4 regions of the Paenibacillus sp. FSL H3-0302 genome follow, and region 3 is predicted to be linked to each of the others. Evidence: riboswitches for the same ligand, from Rfam matches in the RefSeq annotation. Region 3 holds a riboswitch; each other region holds the start of a gene.
What was found. Region 3 has a riboswitch for cyclic di-GMP ahead of MHH50_RS21030 (thiamine pyrophosphate-binding protein). Riboswitches for the same ligand answer to the same signal wherever they lie in the genome.

Region 1: it holds a riboswitch for cyclic di-GMP, as region 3 does, so the genes downstream of both, MHH50_RS01930 (anti-repressor SinI family protein) here and MHH50_RS21030 (thiamine pyrophosphate-binding protein) in region 3, are expected to answer to the same signal.
Region 2: it holds a riboswitch for cyclic di-GMP, as region 3 does, so the genes downstream of both, MHH50_RS02465 (choice-of-anchor A family protein) here and MHH50_RS21030 (thiamine pyrophosphate-binding protein) in region 3, are expected to answer to the same signal.
Region 4: it holds a riboswitch for cyclic di-GMP, as region 3 does, so the genes downstream of both, MHH50_RS03235 (transglutaminase-like domain-containing protein) here and MHH50_RS21030 (thiamine pyrophosphate-binding protein) in region 3, are expected to answer to the same signal.

Annotation. Positions count from the first base shown of each region.
Region 1 covers NZ_CP150284.1:433,882-438,060, reverse strand. Annotated here, with positions in the region: gene MHH50_RS01945 (signal peptidase I) at 1-174, shown strand, start outside; gene MHH50_RS01940 (TasA family protein) at 265-873, shown strand; gene MHH50_RS01935 (helix-turn-helix domain-containing protein) at 1,043-1,372, shown strand; gene MHH50_RS01930 (anti-repressor SinI family protein) at 1,480-1,635, opposite strand; cyclic di-GMP riboswitch class I at 1,663-1,747, opposite strand; gene MHH50_RS01925 (2-oxoglutarate dehydrogenase E1 component) at 2,218-4,179, shown strand, end outside.
Region 2 covers NZ_CP150284.1:554,032-558,210, forward strand. Annotated here, with positions in the region: gene MHH50_RS02450 (DUF3221 domain-containing protein) at 1-330, opposite strand, end outside; gene MHH50_RS02455 (ASCH domain-containing protein) at 682-1,095, shown strand; gene MHH50_RS02460 (hypothetical protein) at 1,295-1,792, opposite strand; cyclic di-GMP riboswitch class I at 2,182-2,272, shown strand; gene MHH50_RS02465 (choice-of-anchor A family protein) at 2,381-4,179, shown strand, end outside.
Region 3 covers NZ_CP150284.1:4,721,050-4,725,228, reverse strand. Annotated here, with positions in the region: gene MHH50_RS21035 (carboxymuconolactone decarboxylase family protein) at 1-284, opposite strand, end outside; gene MHH50_RS21030 (thiamine pyrophosphate-binding protein) at 295-1,935, opposite strand; cyclic di-GMP riboswitch class I at 2,091-2,187, opposite strand; gene MHH50_RS21025 (HAMP domain-containing methyl-accepting chemotaxis protein) at 2,362-3,612, opposite strand; gene MHH50_RS21020 (YafY family protein) at 3,734-4,179, opposite strand, start outside.
Region 4 covers NZ_CP150284.1:734,347-738,525, reverse strand. Annotated here, with positions in the region: rRNA gene MHH50_RS03240 (16S ribosomal RNA) at 1-884, opposite strand, end outside; gene MHH50_RS03235 (transglutaminase-like domain-containing protein) at 1,251-2,060, opposite strand; cyclic di-GMP riboswitch class I at 2,074-2,154, opposite strand; cyclic di-GMP riboswitch class I at 2,229-2,311, opposite strand; gene MHH50_RS03230 (class D sortase) at 2,425-3,090, opposite strand; gene MHH50_RS03225 (GtrA family protein) at 3,193-3,600, opposite strand; gene MHH50_RS03220 (glycosyltransferase family 2 protein) at 3,587-4,179, opposite strand, start outside.

The sequences.
Region 1 (4,179 bases), 2.6 Mb from region 3:
TACGCTATGAATTTCGCGGTTTCCAAAGCTGGAAGTGTAGTCCTCATGATCGTGCCTGGCTTGATGCTTCTGCTCTATGCTCTGTATACCTCTTGGAAGGCTGTAGCTGCATTAGAAAAGAAAAATGCTGCCCTACTGCCAGCCTCACCGCCCCCAACAGAAACACAGCCCTAAGTTGATTGTCCACTTCCGCTTACGAACCGGAAGATACAATATATAAATTTTATAAAAAATTCAAACACAAATTTGAGGAGGAATTTTATTATGGGTATCAAGAAAACATTGGGTCTTGGCGTAGCATCTGCAGCACTGGGTTTATCATTAATCGGCGGAGGAACCTTCGCATACTTTAGCGACACTGCGCAAAGCACAGCTACATTCGCAGCGGGCACGCTCGATCTGAACTCCGACCCTTCTGTCATCGTTAATATTCCTAACCTGAAACCAGGTGATACTGTAACTAAATCCTTCAAATTGAAAAACGATGGTTCGCTCGATATCGGATCTATTATTCTGAATACATCGACTCAAATCACGGATGCTAAAGGAGATAACTACCTGGATTTAGCCGAGTTCATTAAAGTTAAATTCCTTAGAAATAATGATAAAGGAGTACCTATCGTCTCTCCTGAAAATGTAGTTTATGAGACTACACTTGCTGCTTTAAAAAGTCAGCATCCGGATCTCGTAAAAAATACAGGTTGGGATCAACTCTTTACCGAAGCATCCGGTATTAAAGCCGGTACCAACGACAGCTTCTCCGTCCAATTCGAATTTGTGGAAAATAACCAAGATCAAAATATTTTCCAAGGCGATAGCTTAACACTGACTTGGGATTTCGTAGCTAAACAAGGTGCGAAAAAAGACTACTAAGATCAATAAAGTAATTTAATAAAATACTCGAAGAGCAGCAGATCCTGAATCCGGCCACGGATAAGCAGATTGCTGCTCTTCTCTTTACAATAAACTTTGTCCGATTTATTGATATTTGCTATACTAATAACAAAAATTACGGAGGGGCGTCAGCATAGTGCCACAGAATATGGGCCAACGTATCCAGCAGCTCCGCCTAGACAAGGGTTTCTCCCTATCTGAGCTTGCGGACAGAGCAGATGTAGCTAAGTCGTATCTTAGCAACGTGGAGAGAAACATCCAATCCAATCCATCCATCCAGTTTATCGAAAAAATCGCTGACGCGCTTCAGGTATCCATTCATGCCCTACTCTATGGAGAACCCAATGATGCAGAGGAATCACATTTAGATTCGGAATGGTTCCGATTGGTGCAGGAAGCTATGGACTCAGGCATTAGCAAACGCGAATTCAAAGAATTTCTGGACTATCAGAAATGGAAGCTCGATCAAAAGGATTAATACTTCCTACTAATCTGGTACGATCCTCTCTTCTACTAAATCATATCGAAAAAGGACACAGCGAAGAACCGCTGTGCCCTTTTTCGATATGTAACCCCTCTAATGTATTACTGCACGATCTGCACAGTTTTCTCATGAAAGAACTGGCGGATTTCATCTGCCTTAATGCCAGCCTTCTTAGCTGCTAATAATAAATGTACCCACTCTTGATCCAGATCAATAAACTGCTGTTCTCTGTTGCTACCCTGGTTGGACTTTTCCAAAAAATCTCCCCCTAAGATTTTACGTCCCCAGGCAATCCGGCTGTCATAGTATCTCTACCTTAGACCCGCGACTTTGTGCCCCTGCCTTTCGGCAAGTTTACCTTTTACTGGACCCTTTTCACGAAAGGATCTACTTAAAAAACTATAAAATTACTATCTGCAATAACATTATACAAAAAGAAAGCGGAAAAGTGTGTCGATTCCTGGTTACTTTCTATTTTAAAAACGAAAAATAAAAGATTTTTTTTCAAAGATCTTGTCCGATTATCACGATACTCGTCCGTTACATAAAATAAATTGTACTAGCAAAATAAATATTTACTGACCTAATAGTTAAAAATAAGGATAATAGAATCATTTTAATAGGCCTTTAGAATGGGTAATGAGAAGAAACACCCTTCTTTTCATTAGAACAAGCTAACCCATACCATTTTGCGAACGTATTGGACGAAAGAATGAATTGATTACAGTGGCCGAAAGTAGCACAATAAGATGAGAAATGAAACCGCAATCATCACAGCTCCAGTAAGCGTTGACACAAAATGTCACGTATGGAGTTCATCCGTTAAGGAGGATGTATTCATGGCAGCCAAAGAGCCCTATAACGAATCCATTTGGAGTAAGTATTACGGACCCAATTTAGGCTACATTCAAGAAAGATATGAACAGTTTGTGAAAGATCCCTCCACCGTAGAAAATAATTATCGCGAGCTTTTTACAAATTCGGGACCTCCTCCCCTAACTCCGGATAGCGAACCGGCTCCTCAGCCGCGCATCTCGGGAGACACCGAATGGCTTAGAAAAGCAGTAAGAGCTTCCAAGCTAATCGCCAATATTCGTATATATGGCCATATGGCCGCTGAAATTGATCCGCTGGTACGCGATCAGAATCCCATGGCAAAATATCTTGAGCTTGAAACCTATGGGCTGACCCGCGAAGACCTGATCGCACTGCCTGCCACGCTTATATGGGAAAATGCGCCGAATGATGTGCATACCGGATGGGATGCCGTGCAACGTATGCGTCAGGCATACACCAAGACTATCGCCTATGAATTCGGGCATGTGCATGAAGAAAAAGAACTGCAATGGCTAAATAGACAGGCAGAATCCACCAGCTCACCAGCACCCCTAAATAATACAGAACGCAAAGAGCTCCTGAACCGCCTGATTCAGGTAGAGCAATTTGAAACCTTCCTCCACAAGACTTTTGTAGGTCAGAAGCGTTTCAGTCTTGAAGGCAATGATGCTCTTGTGCCGATGTTAGATGAAATCGTACGTGCTGCTGCACATGACGGTGCGGAGCATATTTTGATGGGCATGGCGCATCGCGGCCGCCTCAACGTTCTTGCACATATTTTGGGCAAACCTTATGATATCATATTTTCAGAGTTTCATCATTCTCCGAACAAGGAGCTTTTCCCTTCCGAAGGCTCCACAGGCATTAACTATGGTTGGACAGGTGATGTGAAATACCATCTCGGTGCAGACCGTGCTGTCCGTGAAGGAGAAACCGTACGCACAAGAATAACACTAGCGAATAACCCAAGTCACTTGGAATTCGTCAATCCTGTCGTGGAAGGTTTCACTCGTGCCGCACAAGAAGATCGGAGCACTGCAGGACTGCCGAAGATTGATACCAGTAAAGCTATGGCGGTGCTGATGCATGGCGATGCTGCTTTTCCAGGTGAAGGAATTGTTGCAGAAACGCTTAATATCGGCAAACTTCAAGGTTATCAAAATGGTGGGACGATCCATATCATTGTTAATAACCGAATTGGTTTTACGACTGAAAGTGAAGATTCCCGTTCTACGCATTATGCGAGTGACATCGCCAAAGGGTATGAAATCCCAATAGTCCATGTCAACGCTGATGACCCAGAGGCCTGCGTAGCAGCTGTACGTTTAGCTAGCGCATACCGCCATCAATTCAAAAAAGATTTCGTAATTGATCTCATCGGCTACCGCCGTCATGGTCACAACGAAATGGATGATCCTGAAACCACACAACCTATTGTCTACGGCAAGGTTCGCAATCATCCAACCGTCTACAAGGTTTATGCAGAGAGACTGAAAAACGAAAAGGTTCTTACCGCCGAAGACGTACAAAAGATGAATGCTGAAGCAGAAAGCGTATTGCAGCGTGCGTACGATACTATGAAGGAAGGCAATCATAAGAAAAAAGAACCCAAAGCCTTCATTCCTCTACAAACGGACCGCGCAGCGGCAAACACTACAGCGGTATCCATCTCCAGCCTGCAGGAGATCAATCGTGAACTGTTGACGGTTCCTGCTGGATTCCAGGTTTATCCGAAGCTGGAGCGCATTTTACAACGTCGTAAAGATGCACTGAATGAGGGTGAAAAGGTCGACTGGGCACTAGCTGAAACATTAGCCTTCGCTACCATTCTGAAAAATGGAACGCCCATCCGACTGAGCGGTCAAGATGCCCAGCGCGGAACCTTCGCACATCGCCATCTGGTGCTGCACGACAGTAAAACAGGAGATTTATTCTCTCCGCTGCATCAGCTAAGCGATTCCCGT
Region 2 (4,179 bases), 2.7 Mb from region 3:
GGTGATCTTTTTGGCGGTAACTTGTGCAGGGAATGAATCATCACTTACTTCAAAAAACACTTTAATCTCATCGCCTTTTTTATATTTAGAAGGTGCAACTTTATTTACCCAAATGGCTTGAGAGTACTCATTAGATTCGAGAATTTCCTTGTATTCCTTGTTCAAGTCTTCTTCTTTTAATTCAGAAATTACTAAAATTCTTTTATTTTCTACATCTATTGTGTGTACAATTCCTTTCAAAACTTCATTATTCTTACTACAGGCGGTGACGAATAATAAAAAAACAAAAATAAGAGTCCATTTAATAGTAGTACGTGGTTTTTGAATCATGGACCTTCCCCTCCAGTGGTTACGACATTAGTTTAAAATCGGTTGCACAGGCATAGCATTTAGTACATTACCAATATAAGAATAAACAGCAGCCTTTCCATTATGACGACCTTTATTGATTCTGGGGAGTTACAGGTGAATGCCTGTAGTATTGATATTTTCATAAGAACTTTTGTTTGTATATAATAAAAATAAATGTTCTTATTTTAGAGGCGATCAATGATGGAAATGAGTATCGACCAAACGGTTGGGATTATTTATCAGGTCAAGGTGAGCAAGATTACACAACGCGAGATCGAGATCCGTGGCATCCGTGACAAACGTCCAACATAAACAAAGGGGATAAATATCATGCGGTGTATAACAATACGGCAGCCTTGGGCGACCTTAATTGCTCTTGGTGAAAAAGAGTTTGAAACTCGTTCATGGAGAACAGCCTACCGCGGCGAGTTAGGCATCCATGCCGGAATGAGGATTGACAAAAAGATTTGTGAACAGGAACCGTACAAATCAGTATTGGCGAAACATGGCTATACAGCGAATAATTTGCCGACAGGAGCTATTATTGCTACAGGTCAGCTCGCGGGATGTTATGTGGTTACTCCAGAGGTGGATTTAAGGGAATGGATCAATGGGAACGAATATGATTTTGGCGACTATAGTGAAGGACGGTTTGCCTGGAAGCTTGAAGGGGTTCATCCATTAAGCCATCCAATTCCAGCTAAAGGTCGGCTAAGCTTGTGGGAGCACTCTAATCACTTCTGAACGGCGAACAATATTTTTAATGTAATTTTTATGTGCCTATCAGCTATTTTTCAGGTTCGAGGTATATATTAGAGACACCAAACACCCCCCAGTGTTTTGTGGTATATCTCTCTCAGGTCTTGCCAACTCCCATGGTAAGGCCTATTTTTTTGTTCACTAATTGATTGGGGGGAGAGAGCGCAGCGGCTTCTATACAGCTTTACTTAATCTGGTACTGTTCTTCGTAACTCTTAAAAGATGAAATATCCAGCCCTAGGTATCTGCGCATATGGATGGCAGCTTGAGCCGCAACAATGTCATTCAACAGCAGCATTCGTTCATGATAGCCACGACATATATACTTGGCTTCAATTCCCGTATTAAGTCTGTTTTGCTCATACACCTTGATTCCCCGTCTTCTCATTTCTGCACGAACATCCCTTAGATCTGTTGTAGCTACTGCAGCAGCTGTTCCAAGAACCTCCAGATAAGGGGCGGGTGTTCGTAAGTGTGTAGATAAAATGGCGGAGTCCCGTTCGAAAGCTGATAAAATCATCGGAAGCAATAAATAAGATTTCACCAGCATGTTGTCCCTGCTTTCTGCTCTATGCATGAATCTCATCACCTCTAATAGGAACGTATATTCGTATTCTACCCCGATATTCCAAAAATAATCAATGGTATTTCTAAACAGCTTATCCAATGTGATTAAATTCACAACTAAATAACGAAGAATAAATTATATTAAAATTGTAATAATAAAAATTAATGTATCTAACGCACATAAAGGAGAATTATGATGGAAAAAGAGGGCAGCCTCCAGCGTGGATTGTTTTTTGGTTTAATTCTGAGTGTTCCCTTATGGATATCCATATTGGGCTATATACAGTTACTTTAAAATTTAATGAAAAACCTTATGCGAAGCGCCTTTAGGCGCTTTTTTTGTGTGGTACTAATGCGGGGAATTATCGAAAGGAATTGATTGACAATTGTGGGTGTCGGGAGCTAAACTGTTATTAATTCAAAAGTATTAAAAGTCATAGACTGTTATTGGATAGAATGCTTCAGCTACCAGTTCTGGACTTGCAGTGTAATACATATATATAGTCATGATAATAGCAAACCGTCTGAAAGGGCGGGACGCAAAGTCCAGGAGTCTAAAGTGTCTTAAAGGCACAATGACCGTCCGACTGCCATGAGAAGGGAATTCCACTTCTTTTTGGCGGTCTTTTTTGTTGTTAGGTCCTTTAGAGTTTCTGGTAATTATTCTGATTAATATAAATCATAGTTTTAGGAGGTGTGCCATTTGAAAAGAAGAATAAAACCGTTACTCTCGCTTGTATTAGCTGGGATTTTGACGGTAGGTAGTGGGCTTTCCTCATTGGGAGCTGGAGTTGCTGGAGCTAGTAGTTCTTCTACATTGGGAATTGCAGCGGTCTACAACGTGTTTATTCTAGGGGATATAACAACAGTTTCGGATACGGAAGGAAGGTTTGCTGCTGGAGGTAACGTTAACTTAACCAACTATAGTGTTGGAGATAGGTTGACCGCTGCAGAGGTTTCCCTGACTGACACACTTGTTGTTGGAGGGAATCTTACTTTCAACGGAGGTACTGTTTATGGGAATATCGTGCACGGGGGAGATTTTTCAGGGAATGTAACGCTCCTCAAGGGTGGTACAAAAAGACAGGGGAGTACGATTGACTTTTCAGCCGTAGGTCAGTCTTTGAAGGACAAATCAGCAGAACTTGCAGCATTGCCGGCGAATGGAACAACAGTGTACCAATATGGCAGCCTTACCCTGACAGGTACAGATCCTGCGGTCAATGTTTTTAATGTTTCAGGAGATAACGTCTCTAATACCTACGGAATTACAATAAATGTTCCTTCAGGATCTACTGCAATTATTAATATTGATGGTTCTAACGTAAAAATGAAAAACTTCGGATTTCTACCTAATAACGTGTTGAACAGCAAGAAAATTTTGCTTAACTTTAGCCAAGCTGCGTATCTTGATATGGCAGGCATAGGTGTAATGGGAAGCATACTTGCCCCCTATGCTCATGTTGATTTTATTAATGGTCAGATTAACGGTACTTTAGTGGCGGCTTCACTCAAAGGTACTGGTGGTGGTGAATTTCACCACTATCCATACGATGGTGATGAACCCGGACCAACGCCGACACCAACGCCGACAGTGACGCCGACACCAACAGTGACACCAACGCCGACGCCGACAGTGACACCAACGCCGACACCGACGCCAACACCATGTCCGACGCCGACAGTGACACCAACGCCGACGCCGACACCAACGCCGACAGTGACGCCAACGCCGACAGTGACACCGACGCCAACACCAACAGTGACACCAACGCCGACAGTGACGCCAACACCGACACCAACGCCGACAGTGACGCCAACACCGACACCAACACCGACGCCAACGCCGACGCCGACAGTGACACCGACGCCAACGCCAACAGTGACACCAACACCGACACCAACGCCGACAGTGACGCCAACACCGACACCAACACCGACACCAACGCCGACAGTGACACCAACACCAACGCCGACGCCGACAGTGACACCAACGCCGACGCCGACAGTGACACCAACGCCGACGCCGACAGTGACACCAACGCCGACAGTGACGCCAACACCGACACCAACGCCGACAGTGACGCCAACACCGACACCAACACCGACACCAACGCCGACACCAACGCCAACGCCGACGCCGACACCAACGCCGACAGTGACACCAACACCAACGCCGACAGTGACACCAACACCAACGCCAACAGTGACACCAACGCCGACAGTGACGCCAACACCGACACCAACGCCAACGCCGACGCCGACACCAACGCCGACACCAACGCCAACGCTGACGCCGACACCAACGCCAACGCCGACGCCGACACCAACGCCGACAGTGACACCAACGCCGACACCAACACCGACGCCGACAGTGACGCCAACGCCAACACCGACACCAACGCCGACGGTAACACCTGAGGCGACGCCAACGCCATCGCCGACGGTAACGCCTGAGGCAACACCAACACCGACGGTAACGCCTGAGGCAACACCGACACC
Region 3 (4,179 bases):
AGAATACCTTTAAGCTGTTCTACGGTAACTCCAACACGAAGGGCCATGACATAATGAACGCCCAACTGTTCGAATTGACCCATTGAAATTAAAGATGAAATGACTGCGATTTCCTTCCAGTCAGGGGCTATAGTATTACGTTGAAAAATATCGCCATAGGCATTCCCCATAATAAATTCAGCCAAGTCAGGGAAGTGGTCTTTAATTGGAGCTAGTGCTTTTGCGCCATAGTCTCCTGATAGATTCGTGAAGTGGTTGAGACCACTGTTGATATTTTCCTTCATGGTTAGCCTCCTAGTTTAGGTTCAAAGTACGGTGTGCAGTCGGAGGGACTTCATCACGGTCTGTTAGTAGTTCAATAACGGCAACATGGTTTAGAGCTACCGCATCTTTAATTGCAGCTGTGAATTCATCCGCAGTCTCACATTTGTAGCCTTTAGCACCTAGAGATTCAGCGAATTTCACGGCGTCCATTGGTACTTCATATAGAGTTCCATCGATACGACCTGTGGTTTTCTCCATACCCTTAAGAGCCATATCTAGTTGCTTATTATTGACCACGATAAAGATGACAGGGATATCTTTGCAGACAGCGGTGTTAATCTCAGCGCCGAGCATCATGAAACAACCATCACCTGTAATGCAGAGGACAGTTTCTTCAGGAGCTGCAACTTTTGCACCAATAGCCATGCCGATCGAATTACCCATGCAAGCAAAATACGCATCAAAAACAAAGCTGCCCGGTTTCTTAACCTTGTACCATTTTGCAGCGTGGAATCCATGACTTCCATCATCAACGAAAATTGAATTATTATAAGGGATCAAATCACTTAAAGTGCTCATTACCGAAGCAAGGGAAAGATTCTTGAGGGTTGGAAGCTCTTCTGAATAATCCGCATCGGCCAAAGCCTCACGTTTGGTGATTGTGCTTGGGTCAATATGATTTAGGCAGTGCACCAAATTATCGCGCAGGTCCCCAGTGACCGGTATCGTTTTGGACAATAGTATTTTTCCGACAAAGGTTGGATCAATATCAAATTGAATTAAAGTTGCTGGATGATTCTCCCGTTTAAGATTACAGATGGTCATATCACTTAAACGTGATCCAAGCACTATAAATAAATCGCTTTTATTCAATAAATCGTCCCCGTGGGTCGAACCGCCAACGCCAATAGGACCATGATAGAGTGGGTGATCCCAGACTATAGCCCCTTTTCCACCTGGAGATGTTACTACAGGAATATTAAAAGTTTCTGCGAGTTGAACAAGCTCTTTATGTGCTCCGGAGCGGTTAATTCCTTTACCCGCAATAATCAAAGGATTCTTAGCAGCTTGAATAGCATCGATGACTCTATCGATATTAGCTTGACTAATTAGAGATTCTCTTTCTGGGATTACTATATTGCATTCTTCCAATACTTCAGTTTGTACATCAAAAGGAATACAAAGATGAACAGGACCCCGTTTGGTCAGGGCCACAGAAATCGCATGATTAAAAATAGTACCAAAGTGATCCCCACGTTCAACCAATTTACTGAACAAGGTGGCAGGTCTGAACATATCAGCTAAATCAGCCAGAAAAGAGGTGGAGTCCTGACATTGAGGAATTCCAAGCTCTGTAATGGATTGGTGGCCGGTAATAAATAGGACAGGTAGGTTGTTAGCTTTCGCATGTGCTGCTGCTGTAAGCAGGTTAGTTCCCCCAGGACCCGAAGTACCAAATGCTACGCCTAGGTTACCCGTTTTCAGCGCATACCCTGCTGCTTCGAATCCGGAGCTTGCTTCATGTCTGCCGGGAATAAATTCAATACCGTAATCCACCATCTTTAGAACTATTGGACAAATGGATTTGCCAATGATCCCAAAAGAATGGGTGACTCCAAGGTTACGTAGTGCTTCCGCCATGTAATCTGCGACTGTCTTCAAAAGAAACACCTCACAAGTTTTTTGATATATATTAGTTATTAATCTACCGAATAGATACGATAGATCAATATACTCAAAAAGTAAAAACCTGTGCTCTATAGTAAGCACAGGTTGGTGGCATAAGGCACCGCTAAGACTGAACAATAGTTCAGCCGTCCTGGTTCCTCTGCAACCTGGCAATCATGGCCTCAAACGAAAAAATGAGGCTGTAGATCCATGGTTTTGCGTCATCCTCTTTCGAGGATTTTGCCAATATTAATTTATAGTTGATAAGAATAATTTTCCTTTACAATATATTCCTCATTAATTTTTGTCAACATAATCCGCTAAAAAAACTCGAAATTTGACGAAAGTCTTGTCCAAGAGATGAAGTTTTGCCTCGCGAAAAAAACTGCCACCTAAGACTCAGCTTAGGTGGCAGTTGATAGTTTTGAACTAGAATTTAAAGATATGAATGGTTTTTTGCAGATTAAATACGGCCTGGGTCATTTTTTCCGTTTCTTCTGCAACAGACTGCAGGGCATTAATCTGTTCATTCATAGCCGCCGATACCTCTTCCGTGCCAGCAGCAGTTTCTTCGGTGATTGCTGAGATATTCTCAATTGCACTGGAAATTTTCAAGGCACTTTCTAGCATAAGATCACTCTCCGCAGAGAATGAAGAGATTTGCTCGGTAATGTACTGCACGCTTTGTACAATTTGTGCGAAAATATGGGCAGATTGAGTGATCATTTCATTCTGAACCTGCACAACCTCTTCATTGATGGCAATATTATCGATGGCTTGTTTAATATCTGACTCAATGCTGCGGACCAAGCCGAATACTTCTTTTGTGGATGCCGTAGATTCTTCAGCAAGCTTGCGAACCTCTTGAGCTACAACGGCAAAACCCCGACCATGCTCTCCGGCACGAGCAGCTTCGATGGAGGCATTCAGTGACAGCAGGTTGGTCTGCTCAGCGATCTCTGTGATGGTCTTGGTGATCATCGTAATCCCGCGGGCATTTTGTGAGAGAGCTTCAATAGTATCAGCCACTTTTTGTGTAGCCTCTATGTTTTTACGCATGCCTTCAGCCTGTGTATCTACGGATTGGCGCCCTTGCTCAACAAGTTCTAAGGTATGTATTGAACGTCTGTTCATTTCTTTGGTGGAGTTCGTATAATTGGATACTTTGGTCTCAATGTCTTTAATGGATTCTGTCATATCAGCGATATCCGTAGATATTTCATTTGCACCAAGAGCGAGCTCAGTAGAAGAAGAGGCTACTTGTGCCATGACAATCTTCAGGTTCTGGTTCTTATCTTCGATTCCGCGGCTTGCATCCATAACTTGACGGGTGATCTGCGATGCATCGGTCAGAATCTTCTTGAGCTTATCAATCATTGTGTTAAAGGAGCGGCTTACGTCACCCATTGAACCATTTTCGTCCGCTCTGCTAGTGAAATCACCCTTTGAAATACTGTGAGATACATTAGCAATATCATCAAAAGATGATGTAAGCGTTCTCTCCACGAAGCGAGCAACAGGTAAAGTCAGACCTGCAAGAACAACTACTAGTATAATTCCTACGAGAAATTGACCTAGAATCATTAACGTAACTAAGACAGGAATAGCAAACAGTGCGGCAACGAGGTAACATCCGGCAACAATTCTTTGTTTTAACGGAAGTTTGTGCATCCAGCTCATTGGTAAAATGTCCCCCTTATTAAATTTTATGTAATGGTGTTATTATAGGGGATTTATAGGTCATTGGTCTATAGAGAAGTGTCATAAATCTTCTTTAAGTAGTAGATATTTAGAATTCATGTCAAAATTCCTCATATATTGTGGAAATTGTTTTAATAGCAGACTTTACCATCCCTACTAGTTCGTTAGGAGCTAAAACAATAACTGAAGGAGAGAAAGAGAGTACGATACGACAGGCAGATTCTATAGCATTAAACTCGGCTTCCACGTTCATCCACCCAGTATTAGCAGAGGGTTCTACTAAAGTTATAGTTACATATCTTTCACGTTGTAATTCTTTAAGAATAGACTCATTCACCTTTAAGTTCACTACATATTTTGGCAGTGCTGCTTTGAAAGCTAAAGTCGATTGTTCCCAGTAGCTTTTTAAATCAAAAGCCTCAGGTCTGACAAATGATTCATAAGTTGCGTCAGCTTGTATTAATCTCGACACGCGAAAAGTCCGCATTTCACCCTCGGTTCGTGCCACTACATACCAAACTCCACGTTTTGCGACTAACCCGAGAG
Region 4 (4,179 bases), 2.9 Mb from region 3:
TACTGTGTTAACTTCGGCACCAAGGGTATCGAAACCCCTAACACCTAGCACTCATCGTTTACGGCGTGGACTACCAGGGTATCTAATCCTGTTTGCTCCCCACGCTTTCGCGCCTCAGCGTCAGTTACAGCCCAGAAAGTCGCCTTCGCCACTGGTGTTCCTCCACATATCTACGCATTTCACCGCTACACGTGGAATTCCACTTTCCTCTTCTGTACTCAAGCCACCCAGTTTCCAGTGCGACCTCAGGTTGAGCCCAAGGTTTAAACACCAGACTTAAATAGCCGCCTGCGCGCGCTTTACGCCCAATAATTCCGGACAACGCTTGCCCCCTACGTATTACCGCGGCTGCTGGCACGTAGTTAGCCGGGGCTTTCTTCTCAGGTACCGTCACTCCGGTAGCAGTTACTCTACCGGACGTTCTTCCCTGGCAACAGAGCTTTACGATCCGAAAACCTTCATCACTCACGCGGCGTTGCTCCGTCAGGCTTTCGCCCATTGCGGAAGATTCCCTACTGCTGCCTCCCGTAGGAGTCTGGGCCGTGTCTCAGTCCCAGTGTGGCCGTTCACCCTCTCAGGTCGGCTACGCATCGTCGCCTTGGTGGGCCGTTACCCCACCAACTAGCTAATGCGCCGCAGGCCCATCCCTCAGTGACAGATTGCTCCGTCTTTCATTCTTCTCTCAGGAGAAAAAAGAAATTATCCGGTATTAGCTACCGTTTCCGGTAGTTATCCCAGTCTGAAGGGCAGGTTGCCTACGTGTTACTCACCCGTCCGCCGCTAAGTTATTTTGAAAGCAAGCTTTCAAAATAACTCCGCTCGACTTGCATGTATTAGGCACGCCGCCAGCGTTCGTCCTGAGCCAGGATCAAACTCTCCAATTAGTATTGAAAAGAGCGATATGCTCATTTTGAAACATCTGACGAGAAAATTAATTCTCTAATTTGGATTTCACTTGCGTGATTTCCTACTCACTCGTTGTTCAGTTTTCAAAGATCAAGTTCTCGTTGGCGCCGTTTAATGTCTCAGCAGCAACTCTTATAATATATCATGTTGTTTTCAGAAATGCAAGCTTTATTTTTCGAAGCTTTTTATCAGCCTCGTCTATATCGCCTGTACGCTGTCTAACAACGCTTACCTATAATACCCCAACTATTAATAGAAAAGCAACCCCTAATATAAAAATAAACAACTAGCTTAATAATTAAGCTAGTTGTTTATTTAATAGAGTTATGTTTCTAGCGACGAACTTAATAGTATTTTGCCGCAGTATATTTGCTTGAGGCTTTAATTAAATCGGTTTTCTTATCACTCTTTGCAAGTCCTGCATCCACTGTAGTATCAATGGTAACCCACTTCCCATTAAGCAACACTTCGTTCCAGGCATGATATTGCGTAACGTAGCTTGTATTCCCCATTACCAACTTAGCAGGAACATCTACACTCCGCAGCATTGCGGCAAAAAGAGAAGCGTAATCATAGCAAATCCCTTTTTTAGTAGTCAATGTCTTATCGATGCTTGGAATATAATCAGTAGTTACACTATTAGCAAGAGAGTAATCATATTGTACATTCGCAACTACATAGTTATAGATCGCTTTAACTTTCTCTTCGTCTGTTGTTTTGCCTTGTACTAATTGTTTAGCTTTGACAATCGCTTTATCAGAAGAACTCCATTTCACATTCTGTACGGAGCCCAAATATACGGAATTCGAGTCACTCATGGTTACGTCTACTACTTCGGAATATAATGCTTTGTATTTATTACCGGTTGTGTTCTCCAGAACAGAAACCTTATAAGTCCCATTTCCTTGTTGCAAAGGGAAGTCCTCAGCTTGTCCAGAAGCATACAAGTTATATGTATAGCTGCTGTTATCTTTGGTGATCATGAGTTTGATTCTTTTATCTTTCGGAATATCATAGTTAATACCAATCACACCTTGAGCCACTTTGGATGTAATCAACCAACTGGCATCTGCACTTGCAGCTTGAGCTGTACTTACCGGAACTGAAGTCATTAGGACGAACAACGCCACCAGCATAAAATAAACCTTTTTCACGGATAAAACTCCTTTCGGTAGCTGGCTGCCATCCTTTCGGGAAGGCCCTTTAGCTTTGCGTCCCTACCTTTCGATAGGTTTGCCGTTATCGTATAAGCTCTATCTGTTCTAGCTTTACTAGATATAATTGATAGAATCCATTCGAAACAAACAAAAAAAGCCTCTTCATTCGGTAGCTGGCTGCCATCCTTTCGGGAAAAGGCCCTTTAGCTTTGCGTCCCTACCTTTCGGAAGGTTTGCCGTTATCGTGTTTAGCTTTCATAGTATAATACTATCATATTTATAGTTGTGAACAAGACCTAATTTACTAGATTACCCATTATTTTATAAATATCTCCCGGTATTTGTGTTTTCTTGTCATTCACTATTCTCCTTTTGTTAATTTGGCATGAACAATCAGCCGATGCGTTGGATTCACTAGCGGATCACATGTAATCAGAGTAAGAATCTTATCCTTGTTATTCCCGTCAAGAACGGAGACGTCACTCGGATCTACAACAGAAATATCATACACCTCATAGTTAAACACCTGATCACTAGTCTTTATCGTGATGACGTCCCCCACAACAACCTCATTCAATCTGTTAAACAAACGACCCGTAGTTCTAGCCCGATGCGCCGCGATTGCAGCATTCCCGATCTCTCCAAGGGGTGCCGTTTCTTTCATATGGGCTGCAGCATGTTTCATATTAGCTTTTGTAGCCCCTTCTAATACAGGCAGCTTCAAATCAATCTTATCGATTTCAATTAGTGCGATTACTTTGCCACCGACTTCAATCTCCGGTTCAGGCTTTTCTGTCTCTTGGGGTTGGGGCTGTGCCTGAGCATCCAGAACCGATTCCTCTGCTAACAGCTGAGTAACTTCAGCATACCTGCTCTTTAGATCTGGCTGGGGAGTACTATCGGCAGTGCTTAGTTCAGCCGTTTCTAATAACTTCTCCTGCTGCCTGTCGTTGTACCACTCGTTAGCTGTCGGATATAACATGATAAGTATCCCAGCCAGTATGAGTAGATAGGAGAATTTACGCAATGTTATTCACCTCCGTATATTGTTTCTATGGTTATATACAAATCAAGCAGAAACAGCTACTTGCCTTTAAGCATAGCAACTCCTTCTGCCTGAAATTAATGTTTAAAATACCCATTTACGACTTCCAAAGAAATTGATGATCACCGTGATAAAGGTAACCAGCACCTTGGAGATCAAGACTTGAATACCTAGTTTATCTGTCAACAGATGCATTAACAACAGTGATATTCCGAGCACTACCAGATTCAGCACGATAAACTTGACCAGCTGTACGCGGTCGAAGCCTTCTTTATTCCCCCGGTTGCGATCACGAAAGGTAACTTTTTTATTCAAAATAAAGCTATTCGCCGTGCCTGCACTATAGGAGATCACCTGCGCCAATGCGTATACCATCCCTAGTGAATTCAACAATGTGAAAATCACAAAATCAATAAGCGTATTGAGCAAACCTACGGCATTAAATTTGAGGAACTGTATGAATGCAGCGCGCAAGTTCTTATCTGACATCATTGTGGTCCTTCCGGCGGTCCAGTTGTTCTTCGTTCTGGTAGCCTTTAGTCTCACTAACAATATATAGCGGTCTATCTTTAGACTCGTCATAAATCCGTCCGATATACTCCCCAATCACACCCAACAGCATCAGAACAATACCGTTAAAGAGCAGATTGACACCTACAATGGAAGCCCAGCCCGGAACCGTCCAGGAGGTGAAAAATATCCTTTGGAACAAGACGAAAAATAAATAGAGAAAGCTAGAAAATGAAAGAAAGAATCCAATATACGTAGCAATCTTAAGCGGCTTATGTGAAAAAGAGGTGATGCCATCTAACGCAAAACGAATCATTTTCTTCAGCGGATATTTGGTTTCTCCAGCAAAACGTTCTTCCCTTTCATATTCCACCATAGTCTGCTTGAAGCCAACCCAGCTCACCAAACCTCTGACATAGCGGTTCTTTTCTTTAAGTCCCCGCAGGACATCACATACCTTACGGTCAATAAGACGGAAATCGCCTGTATCCGTAGGAATATCTACACTTGTCATACTGCTGAGCAGGCGGTAAAAAAGCTTCGCGGTGACCTTTTTGAACA